Regions from separate parts of the Comamonas sp. CAH-2 genome, predicted to be linked through region 1. Evidence: predicted binding sites of a transcription regulator. Region 1 holds the regulator's gene; each other region holds the start of a gene.
What was found. The regulator sigma-54, encoded in region 1, starts transcription at its own class of promoters, with help from an activator protein. The targets are predictions, from matches to a motif close to TGGCANGNAANCTGCTTT.
Positions count from the first base shown of each region.

Region 2: the regulator sigma-54 is predicted to act here: its motif matches at 1,896-1,913, upstream of FYM52_RS05945 (urease subunit gamma).
Region 3: the regulator sigma-54 is predicted to act here: its motif matches at 1,359-1,376, upstream of FYM52_RS14890 (ammonium transporter).

Region 1 covers NZ_VSWF01000025.1:20,699-23,904, forward strand. The annotation lists gene lptA (lipopolysaccharide transport periplasmic protein LptA) at 1-340, shown strand, start outside; gene lptB (LPS export ABC transporter ATP-binding protein) at 340-1,110, shown strand; gene FYM52_RS13335 (RNA polymerase factor sigma-54) at 1,161-2,741, shown strand; gene FYM52_RS13340 (methyl-accepting chemotaxis protein) at 2,923-3,206, opposite strand, start outside.
Region 2 covers NZ_VSWF01000006.1:23,289-26,494, reverse strand. The annotation lists gene ureC (urease subunit alpha) at 1-441, opposite strand, end outside; gene FYM52_RS05955 (urease subunit beta) at 443-748, opposite strand; gene FYM52_RS05950 (HupE/UreJ family protein) at 766-1,383, opposite strand; gene FYM52_RS05945 (urease subunit gamma) at 1,447-1,749, opposite strand; gene FYM52_RS05940 (ATP-binding protein) at 1,947-3,206, shown strand, end outside.
Region 3 covers NZ_VSWF01000032.1:18,347-21,552, reverse strand. The annotation lists gene FYM52_RS14900 (ABC transporter substrate-binding protein) at 1-16, opposite strand, end outside; gene FYM52_RS14895 (TSUP family transporter) at 308-1,066, opposite strand; gene FYM52_RS14890 (ammonium transporter) at 1,414-2,721, shown strand; gene FYM52_RS14885 (hypothetical protein) at 2,763-3,083, shown strand.

The DNA of each region.
Region 1 (3,206 bases):
CGGCGCCCCCGAAGAGTTTGTCGAGGGCGAGGCCGAGGTCATCGAGTACAACGGCCGCACCGACGATGTGAAGCTGATCCGCCGCGGCCAGTTGCGCCGCTACACCGGCGGCAAGCTCAGCGACGACATCATGGGCAGCGTCATTACCTACAACAACCTGACCGATGTGTTCACGGTCGACGGCGAAAAGCGCAGCAACCTGCCTTCGTCGGCACCCGCAGGCTCGGGCGGCCGCGTGCGCGCCATCCTGGCGCCCAAGGCCACGCCGGGCAGCAGCCCCGCGCCGGCACCGGCCCAGCCCTTGCAGCCGTCGGGTGGTCTGAACTCCCAAGGACAGTGATGGCAGAAGATTTTCGTGACGCGCGTGCCACCAGCAAGCTGGAGGCGCGCCACCTGGCCAAGACCTATGGCAGCCGCAAGGTGGTCAAGGACGTGTCCATGACGGTGCAAAAGGGCGAGGTGGTGGGTCTGCTCGGCCCCAACGGCGCGGGCAAGACCACCTCGTTCTACATGATCGTGGGCCTGGTGCGCTGCGATGGCGGCGACATCCTGATCGACGGCCAGTCCGTGGGCAACATGCCCATCCACCAGCGCTCGCGCCTGGGGCTGTCCTACCTGCCGCAGGAGGCCTCGATCTTTCGCAAGCTGAACGTCGAGGACAACGTGCGCGCCGTGCTGGAGCTGCAGACGGATGCGGCCGGCCAGCCCCTGGGTGCCGCTGCCATCGAGCAGCAGCTGACCAGCCTGCTGCAGGAGCTGCGCGTCGAGCACCTGCGCAAGTCGCCGTCGCTGGCGCTGTCCGGCGGCGAGCGCCGCCGCGTGGAGATCGCGCGCGCCCTGGCCTCCAACCCGCGCTTCATCCTGCTGGACGAGCCCTTCGCCGGCATCGATCCGATCGCCGTGATCGAGATCCAGCGCATCATCGGCTTCCTCAAGGAACGCGGCATCGGTGTGCTGATTACCGATCACAACGTGCGCGAAACACTGGGTATCTGTGACCACGCCTTCATCATCAGCGATGGCACAGTACTCGCCCAGGGCACACCCGAGGAGATCGTCGAGAACCCGGATGTGCGCCGGGTCTACCTGGGTGAGCACTTCCGCATGTAGTCTGGCCCGGCAGCGTCGGCAATCACAAGAAAGTTCGAGGGGGTACAGCGTTGAAGCCAGGTTTGTCACTGCGGGTCTCACAGCATCTGGCGCTCACGCCGCAGTTGCAGCAATCCATCCGGCTGTTGCAGCTGTCCACCCTGGAGTTGTCCCAGGAAGTCGAGCAGATGCTCGACGACAACCCGTTTCTGGAGCTGGCCTCGGACGACGCCCCGCGCGAGGAGTTCGGCCTGCAGACTGCGGACGAGCCCGCCCAGCACGAGGGCGCCTCGGCCGACGAAACACCATATTCCATAGCAGACAGCGCAGGCACAGCCAGCGCTGAAGGCCAAAAAGACCAGGAATCCTCGGCGCCCGACAGCGACGTGCCCAGCGACTGGGAGGGCGACGGCAGCGTCGACATGGCGCACGACGACAGCGAATGGGGCGGCGACGCCCCGGCGCGCGGCAACCGCAACGACGACGAGGATGCCCCCACGGCCCTGGACCTGGCGGGCGCGCACGAGTCGCTGACCGATTTCCTGCACCAGCAGGCACTGTCGCTGCGCCTGTCCGAGATCGACCGCTACGCGCTGCGCTTCCTGATCGAAAACCTCAACGACGACGGCTACCTCGAGGACCCGCTGCAGGAGTTGGCCGAGGGCCTGGCCGGCACCGACGACCTGGAGCAGCTCGACGAGCTGGTGCACCGCTTCACCGTGGCCCTGCGCCTGCTGCAGTCGCTGGAGCCCGTGGGCGTGGGTGCCCGCGACCTGGCCGAATGCCTGCGCCTGCAACTGCTGCACCTGCACCGCGAGGACCCGCAGGACGAGATGCTGGAGGTGGCGCTGCAGGTCTGCGCCCAGCCGCTGGAAATGCTGGCGCGGCGCGATGTGCGCAAGCTGATGCAGGCCTGCGGCCTGCCCGAGGCCAAGGTGCGCGCCGCGCTGGGCGTCATCGCCCGGCTGGAGCCCAAGCCGGGACGGCGCTTCACCGATGTCGAGCGCCACATCATCGTGCCCGACGTGATCGTCAAGAAAACGTCGCGCAAAGGGGGCGATGGCCTGGCGCAGTTCAGCGTGCAGCTGAACCCGGACGTGATGCCGCGCCTGCGCGTGCACGACGTCTACGCCAACGCCCTGCGCAGCCACAAGGGCAGCGACGGGCACGCCGGCCTGCAGCAGCGGCTGCAGGAGGCGCGCTGGTTCATCAAGAACGTGCAACAGCGCTTCGACACCATCCTGCGCGTGTCCAAGGCCATCGTCGACCGGCAGAAGAACTTCTTCGTGCACGGCGAGCTGGCCATGCGCCCGCTGGTGCTGCGCGACATTGCCGACGAACTGGGCCTGCACGAATCGACCATCAGCCGCGTGACCACGGCCAAGTACATGGCCACGCCGCACGGCACCTACGAGCTGAAGTTCTTCTTCGGCTCGGGCCTGGGCACGGAGACCGGGGGCAACGCCTCCAGCACGGCGGTGCGCGCGCTGATCAAGCAGTTCGTCGCGGCCGAGAGCCCGAAGAAACCGCTGTCCGACAGCCAGATCGCGGACATGCTCAAGGAGCAGGGCATCGAGTGCGCGCGCCGCACCGTGGCCAAGTACCGCGAGGCCTTGAAGATCGCCCCGGCCAACCTGCGCAAGGCGCTGTAGACGCCTTAGGGTCGGTGGCTGGCTATGCAGACACGGCGGTCGACTATCCAAAAAGAGAGCTGCTGGCGCTGCATAGACAAAGGGTTCAGATGGAAAACCATCTGAACCCTTTTTTGCAAGCGCGCGAGCCGCTCTTTTTTGAGAACCCCGCGGGCACGCGCAGCGCGTGCCCGGCGGTGCGTCAGCGCAGGGCCAGGGCCTGCGTGGCGGGCGCGTGGTCCAGCTTGAAGCCGCCGACCACCTCGGCCAGCTGGTGCGCCTGCTGCTGCAGCGACTGCGCGGCGGCGGTGGCCTGTTCCACCAGGGCGGCGTTCTGCTGCGTGCCCTGGTCCATCTGGCTGACGGCGCCGTTGATCTCGCCGATGCCGTTGCTCTGCTCCTGGCTGGCGTGGCTGATCTCCGCCACGATGGCGGTGACGCGGCGCACGCTGTCCACCACTTCCTGCATGGTGGCGCCGGCCTCCT
Region 2 (3,206 bases), on a different contig from region 1:
CTGCTGCGGGGCGATGAAGTGGATGTGGGTGTCGATGCCGCCGGCTGTGACGATATGGCCTTCGCAGGAGATGATTTCCGTGCCCGGGCCGATGATGATGTCCACGCCCGGCTGGGTGTCGGGGTTGCCGGCCTTGCCGATGGCCACGATGCGGCCACCCTTCAGGCCGATGTCGGCTTTGACAATGCCCCAGTGGTCCAGGATCAGGGCATTGGTCAGCACGGTATCGACCGCGCCTTGCTCGCGCGTGCGCTGGCTTTGCGCCATGCCGTCGCGGATGGTCTTGCCGCCGCCGAACTTCACTTCCTCGCCATAGCCGCCCGCGGCCAGGGTGTAGTCTTTCTCGACCTCGACGATCAGTTCGGTATCGGCCAGGCGCAGGCGGTCGCCCACGGTGGGGCCAAAGGTTTCGGCGTAGGCACGTCGGTCCATGGTGGCCATATCACAGTGCTCCTTGAATCAGGCCGCGAAAGCCGTAGATCTGGCGGTCGCCGCCGATGTCGACCAGCTCCACCGTGCGTTGCTGGCCGGGCTCGAAGCGCACGGCCATGCCGCTGGCGATGTTCAGGCGCATGCCGTGGGCGCTGGCGCGGTCGAAGTCCAGGCCGGCGTTGGTTTCGGCAAAGTGGTAGTGCGAGCCGACCTGGATGGGCCGGTCGCTGGCGTTCTTGACCAGCAGCGTGACCGTGCGCCGGCCGGGGTTGAGGGGGTGGGCCCCCTCGTCCAGGAGCAGTTCACCAGGAATCATGCGGTGCCTCCGTGGGATCAGGCCAGACGTGTCAGCAGGGCCACGCCCAGGACGGCGGTCGCGGCGCCTGCCAGCCTGGCCAGCAACTGGTGGCGCTGCATCACGCGGTGGCCCAGGGCCATGCCGCCCAGGTGCAGCAGGGCCGATCCGGCTGCCATGCCCAGCACGGCACCGGCTGCAGCGGCGGCGCTGTCCTCGAACAGCTCATAGCCGTGGGCCGCGCCGTGGAAGAAGGCAAACACCCCCACCAGGGCGGCGGCGGCACCCCAGGCCATCTTCTGCCGCACCATCACCAGCAGGCCCAGCACCAGCACCGAGGCGGCAATCATGGGCTCGACGGCCGGCACGTGCAGGCCCGCAAAGCCGGCCAGGCAGCCGGCCACCAGCAGGGTCACAAAGGCTGCCGGGGCGCGCCAGGCCGTGCCGTGGTGGGGAAAGGCCAGGGCGCTCCAGGCGCCCACGGCCAGCATGGCCGCCAGGTGGTCGGCGCCGCCGAAGGGGTGGGCGAAGGCGTGGGCCAGGCTGTCGAGGAAATTGTGGTGGCCGCCACCGTCCGCGCCCACGTGGGCCAGGGCGCTCAGCGGCAGGGCCGACGCGGTGGCGAGGAGGGTGGTGATCAGGTTCTTGGTTTTCATAGCTGTCTGCGCTGGTGGAATAAGGGATGGAGGCCTAAAAGCCTGCAAGTTCTGGGTGGTCGCTCAGACGATGGGTTCGTGCACCGTGACCAGCTTGGTGCCATCGGGGAAGGTGGCCTCGATCTGGATGTCGGGAATCATCTCGGCCACGCCGTCCATCACGTCGGCGCGCGTCAGTACGGTGCGGCCTGCGCTCATCAGCTGGGCCACGGTCTTGCCGTCGCGGGCGCCTTCCATGACGAAGGCGCTGATCAGGGCCACGGATTCCGGGTAGTTCAGCTTCAGGCCACGGGCCTGGCGGCGCTCGGCCAGCAGCGCGGCGGTGAAGATAAGCAGCTTGTCTTTTTCTCGCGGCGTTAATTCCATGTCGATTCCCTCCATCGGTCCGCAGCGCCGGCCCTGTGGACGGGGACGGGGCGGCCATGCCATGTCGCGGCCTGCATGCCGCCCGGCGCGCGCACACACGGCGGGGCCGTGCGGCGCCCGGGTGGTCACCAGGGCATGGCACCTGCAGTGCAAGCACCGTGCCAGTCGGGCACAGAAGCTGCATCGCTGGCCCCACCATGACCCAGTCCCCTGCCGCTGCCGCGCCTGCGACGCCTGCCTCGACCGACCCCTGCGTGCCGCAGCAGGTGGTCAAGGTGCGCCGCGACTACAACGGCTGGGTGGCGACGGAAACCCTGGAGGACTACGCCCTGCGCTACACGCCGCAGCGCTTTCGGCGCTGGTCCGCGTGGCGGGTGGCGAACACCGCCTTCGGCGCGGCTTCGTTCCTGATCCTGGAGGCCGTGGGCGCCACGCTGCTGGTGCAGTACGGCTGGGCGAATGCTTTCTGGGCCATCGTGGCCACCGGCCTGATCATCTTTGCGGCGGGCCTGCCCATCAGCGTCTACGCGGCGCGCTACGGCGTGGACATGGACCTGCTAACGCGCGGCGCGGGCTTTGGCTACATCGGCTCGACCATCACCTCGCTGATCTACGCCACCTTCACCTTCATCTTCTTCGCGCTGGAGGCGGCCGTGATGGCCTATGCGCTGGAGCTGGCGCTGGACATCCCGCCCGCCTGGGGCTACCTGATCTGCGCCCTGGTGGTGATTCCACTGGTCACGCACGGGGTGTCCATGATCAGCCGGCTGCAGATGTGGACCCAGCCGCTGTGGTTGCTGATGCTGGTCGTGCCCTTTGTCTACGTGCTGCTGCGCAATCCCGGTGCGTTTGCGCAGGTGGTGCACTACGGTGGTGAGTCGGGCGCGGGTGCACATTTTTCACTGCCTCTTTTTGGTGCGGCGCTGACCGTGGGCATTGCGCTGATCACCCAGATGGGGGAGCAGGCCGACTACCTGCGCTTCATGCCGGCGCGTGCGCAGACCACGCGGCTGCGCTGGTGGTCCGGCGTGCTGCTGGGCGGGCCGGGCTGGGTGGTGCTGGGCGTGGCCAAGATGCTGGGCGGGGCGCTGCTGGCCTACCTGGCGATCTCGCACTCCGTGCCGGCCAGCCATGCGGTCGATCCCAACCAGATGTACCTGGCGGCGTACGAGTACGTGTTCCCGCACTACGGCTGGGCGGTGGCGGCCACGGCACTGTTCGTGGTGATCTCGCAGCTCAAGATCAATGTGACCAATGCCTATGCGGGCTCGCTGGCCTGGTCCAACTTCTTCTCGCGCCTCACGCACAGCCACCCCGGGCGCGTGGTCTGGGTGGTGTTCAACACGCTGATCGCCTTCATGCTGATGGAGATGAACGTGTTCCGCGCCCTGGGCGAGGTGCTGGGCCTGTACTCCAACATCGCCATCGCCTGGATCATGGCTGTGGTGGCCGATCTG
Region 3 (3,206 bases), on a different contig from region 1:
CGGAAAAGCGTTGCATGAAAGAGGTGCTCCTGGCGCCATCGCGCTGGCAAGGGCCCCGGCCCCATGCGGATGGGGCGCCGCTCACAGCGATGCAGCGGTCAAGAAAGGAGGGGGCTGTAGCCGCCGGACCGCCGGTCTGAGGACATCAGACCATCACAGCGGTGGGCCGGGCTACGCCGCAAAGCGGTGGTGCGCATGCACCAAGAATGTGCGGCTCGTCAGGCGAAGCAGGCAGCCATTATAAAAGCCGGCCAGCGTCCGTGCAGACGGCAGGCCTCGCCACTGACGGGGGATGTGACGCGCCGGCTCAGGCGCCGAAGGCGTCCCAGCCGGTTTTGCAGATCAGCAGGCTGACCACCACGATGAAGATCACGCGCACAAAGCCGGCGCCGTGGCGCAGCGCCATCCAGGTGCCCAGTACGCTGCCCAGGACGTTGGCGATCGCCAGCGGCACGGCAAAGTGCCACCAGACATGGCCCTTGAGCGCGAACAGCACGATGGCCGCCAGGTTGGTGGTGACGTTCATCAGCTTGGCGTTGATCGACGCGTTCAGGAAGTCATAGCCCAGCAGGCGCACCAGCAGGAACACGAAGAAACTGCCCGTGCCCGGGCCGAAGAAGCCGTCGTAAAAGCCGATGACCAGGCCGATGCCGGCCGTCAGCCACTGCGTGGTGCGCAGGCTGTGCGTGGGGGTGTGCTCGCGCCCCAGCTCCTTCTTGGCCAGGGTGTAGAGCAGCACGCCCAGCAGGATGAAGGGCAGCAGCTTGCGCAGGAAGTCGGGGTTGACCAGGGTGACGGCCCAGGCGCCGCTGAACGCGCCCACCCCGGCGGCCACGACGCCGGGGATGATCATCGGCCAGGTGATGCTGATGCGCCGGCTGTACTGCCAGGTCGACATCGCCGTGCCCCAGACGGCGGCGCTCTTGTTGGTGCCAAACAGGGTGGCGGGGGCCGCGTGCGGGAAGGCGGCAAACATCGCGGGCACCAGAATCAGTCCGCCACCACCCACGATGGCATCCACGAAACCGGCCAGGGCCGAAGCCAGAGAGACAAAAATCCATTCCATGATGGGCGCTGATTGTGCGCTGCTCACGGAGCGCTAAAACAAATAAAAAGCGCCGGTCTGGCCGGCGCTGGGGGAAAGGCATCTCATTGGCGGATGCTTTTTAGATATTGGTCTGGTTGTGGATCGAGTTGTCTCCTCGGGCCCTCCTTGCTGCACCTTGGTGCGCGCTAGAGTGGTGTGGACTGTAGACCCTGCGTTGGTTTGGTGCATCGGGGATTTCCCGCAAGCTGGTGGTGCGGTGTGTGACGGCCGAATGACACTGTGCGCCGTGGGTGTTTGGCGGCCGGTGTGCAGGCATGGCTTGTGCTTGGCTGGCGGCAACAACACTGCGGGGGAGCGACATGGAGATGCGAAGCAGGTGGGGCCGTCGGGCCCCGGGCGTGGCGCTGCTGGCCCTGCTGCCAGCGGCCGGGCAGGCCCAGCAGATGGTGGGGTTTGCGGCCATCGACAAGGCCGACACGGTCTGGGTGCTGGTGGCCACGGCCCTGGTGCTGCTGATGACGCTGCCCGGCGTGGCCCTGTTCTACGCGGGCATGGTGCGCCGCAAGAATGTGCTCAACACCCTGGCGGCGGTGCTGGGCGCGGCGTGTGTGGTCAGCGTGGTGTGGTTTGCCGTGGGCTATTCGCTGGCGTTCACCCCGTCCTCGCGCTGGATTGGCGGGCTGGAGCGGCTGTGGTTTGGAGGCCTGGACTACCAGCTGGCGCAGCAGCAACTGGCGGTCAGCCACATGGCGCCGCACATCCCCGAGGCGGCCTACGCCCTGTTCCAGCTGACCTTCGCCATCATCACGGCGGCCCTGATCGTCGGCGCCCTGGTGGAGCGCATGCGCTTTGCGGCGCTGATGCTGTTCATGGCGCTGTGGACCCTGCTGGTCTACGTGCCCGTGGCGCACTGGGTGTGGGAGCCGGGCGGCTGGCTGGCGCGCATGGGCGCGCTGGACTTCGCCGGCGGCGCCGTGGTGCACGTGAATGCCGGCGCGGCGGGCCTGGCTTGCGCCTGCTACCTGGGCAAGCGCACGGGCTATGGGCGCGAGGCCTTCCAGCCCTACAACCTGGGCTGGACCATGCTGGGCGCCTGCCTGCTGTGGGTGGGCTGGTTCGGCTTCAACGGCGGCTCGGCCCTGGCGGCCGACGGGCGCGCGGCCCTGGCCATGGTGGTCACGCACCTGGCGGCTGCCGGTGGTGCCCTGGGCTGGGCGCTGGGCGAATGGCTGCTGCACCGCCGCATGTCGGTGCTGGGTCTGTGCTCGGGCCTGGTGGCCGGGCTGGTGGCCGTGACCCCGGCGGCGGGCTTTGTGGACATGGGCGCGGGCCTGCTGATCGGCACCATCGCCGGGCTGGTCTGCTACTGGGGGGCCACGGGTTTCAAGCGCTGGCTGGGGGCCGATGACTCGCTGGATGTGTTCGGCGTGCACGGCATCGGCGGCATCGTTGGCTCGCTGCTGACCGGGGTGCTGGTCAGCGGCACGATTTCCGGGGCCAGCGGCAACCTGCTGGCGCAGTCCGTGGCGGTGGTGGCGGTGGCGGCGTTCAGCTTTGCCGCCACCTGCGTGCTGATGTGGTTGACCGACCGCCTGGTGGGTGTGCGCGTGGATGCCCAGGCCGAGCAGCAGGGCCTGGACATCAGCGAGCACCGCGAACACGTGGGCGCCTGACCCAACCGGCGGCCTGGGCCGCCTGCACAAGGAGGATGCCGATGGAGAACACCGAACGCATGGCCGCAGCCGCCCACCTGCACGTGGCGCTGCGGCGCAAGGCGGGCCGCGTGACCGATACCGACTGGATGGCGCGCAACGACGAGTACGCCCGCGAGATCGTGCGCGTGGCGCGGGCCCGCGCGGCGGAGGACGGCGATGCCGCCCTGGCCGGTCTGGCCGACCGGCTGGCGGCCCTGCTGGACGCCGGGGCAACGGCCCCCGCTCCGACGGTGTCGCTGGTGGAGCGTGTGGCGCACCGCCTGCGCGATGCGGCTCCGCCGGGCGACGAGGCCGGGCGCTACATCGGCGGATTGCGTTAGCGGGGGAGTCCTGAAAAAGGAGCTGGTTGCGCTTTGAAAGTCTTGGTTTCGGCGCGTTTTAATGCCGAAATCGGCTTTTAATCAGCGCAGGCAGCTCACTTTTTTCAATCCAGCCGACGGGTG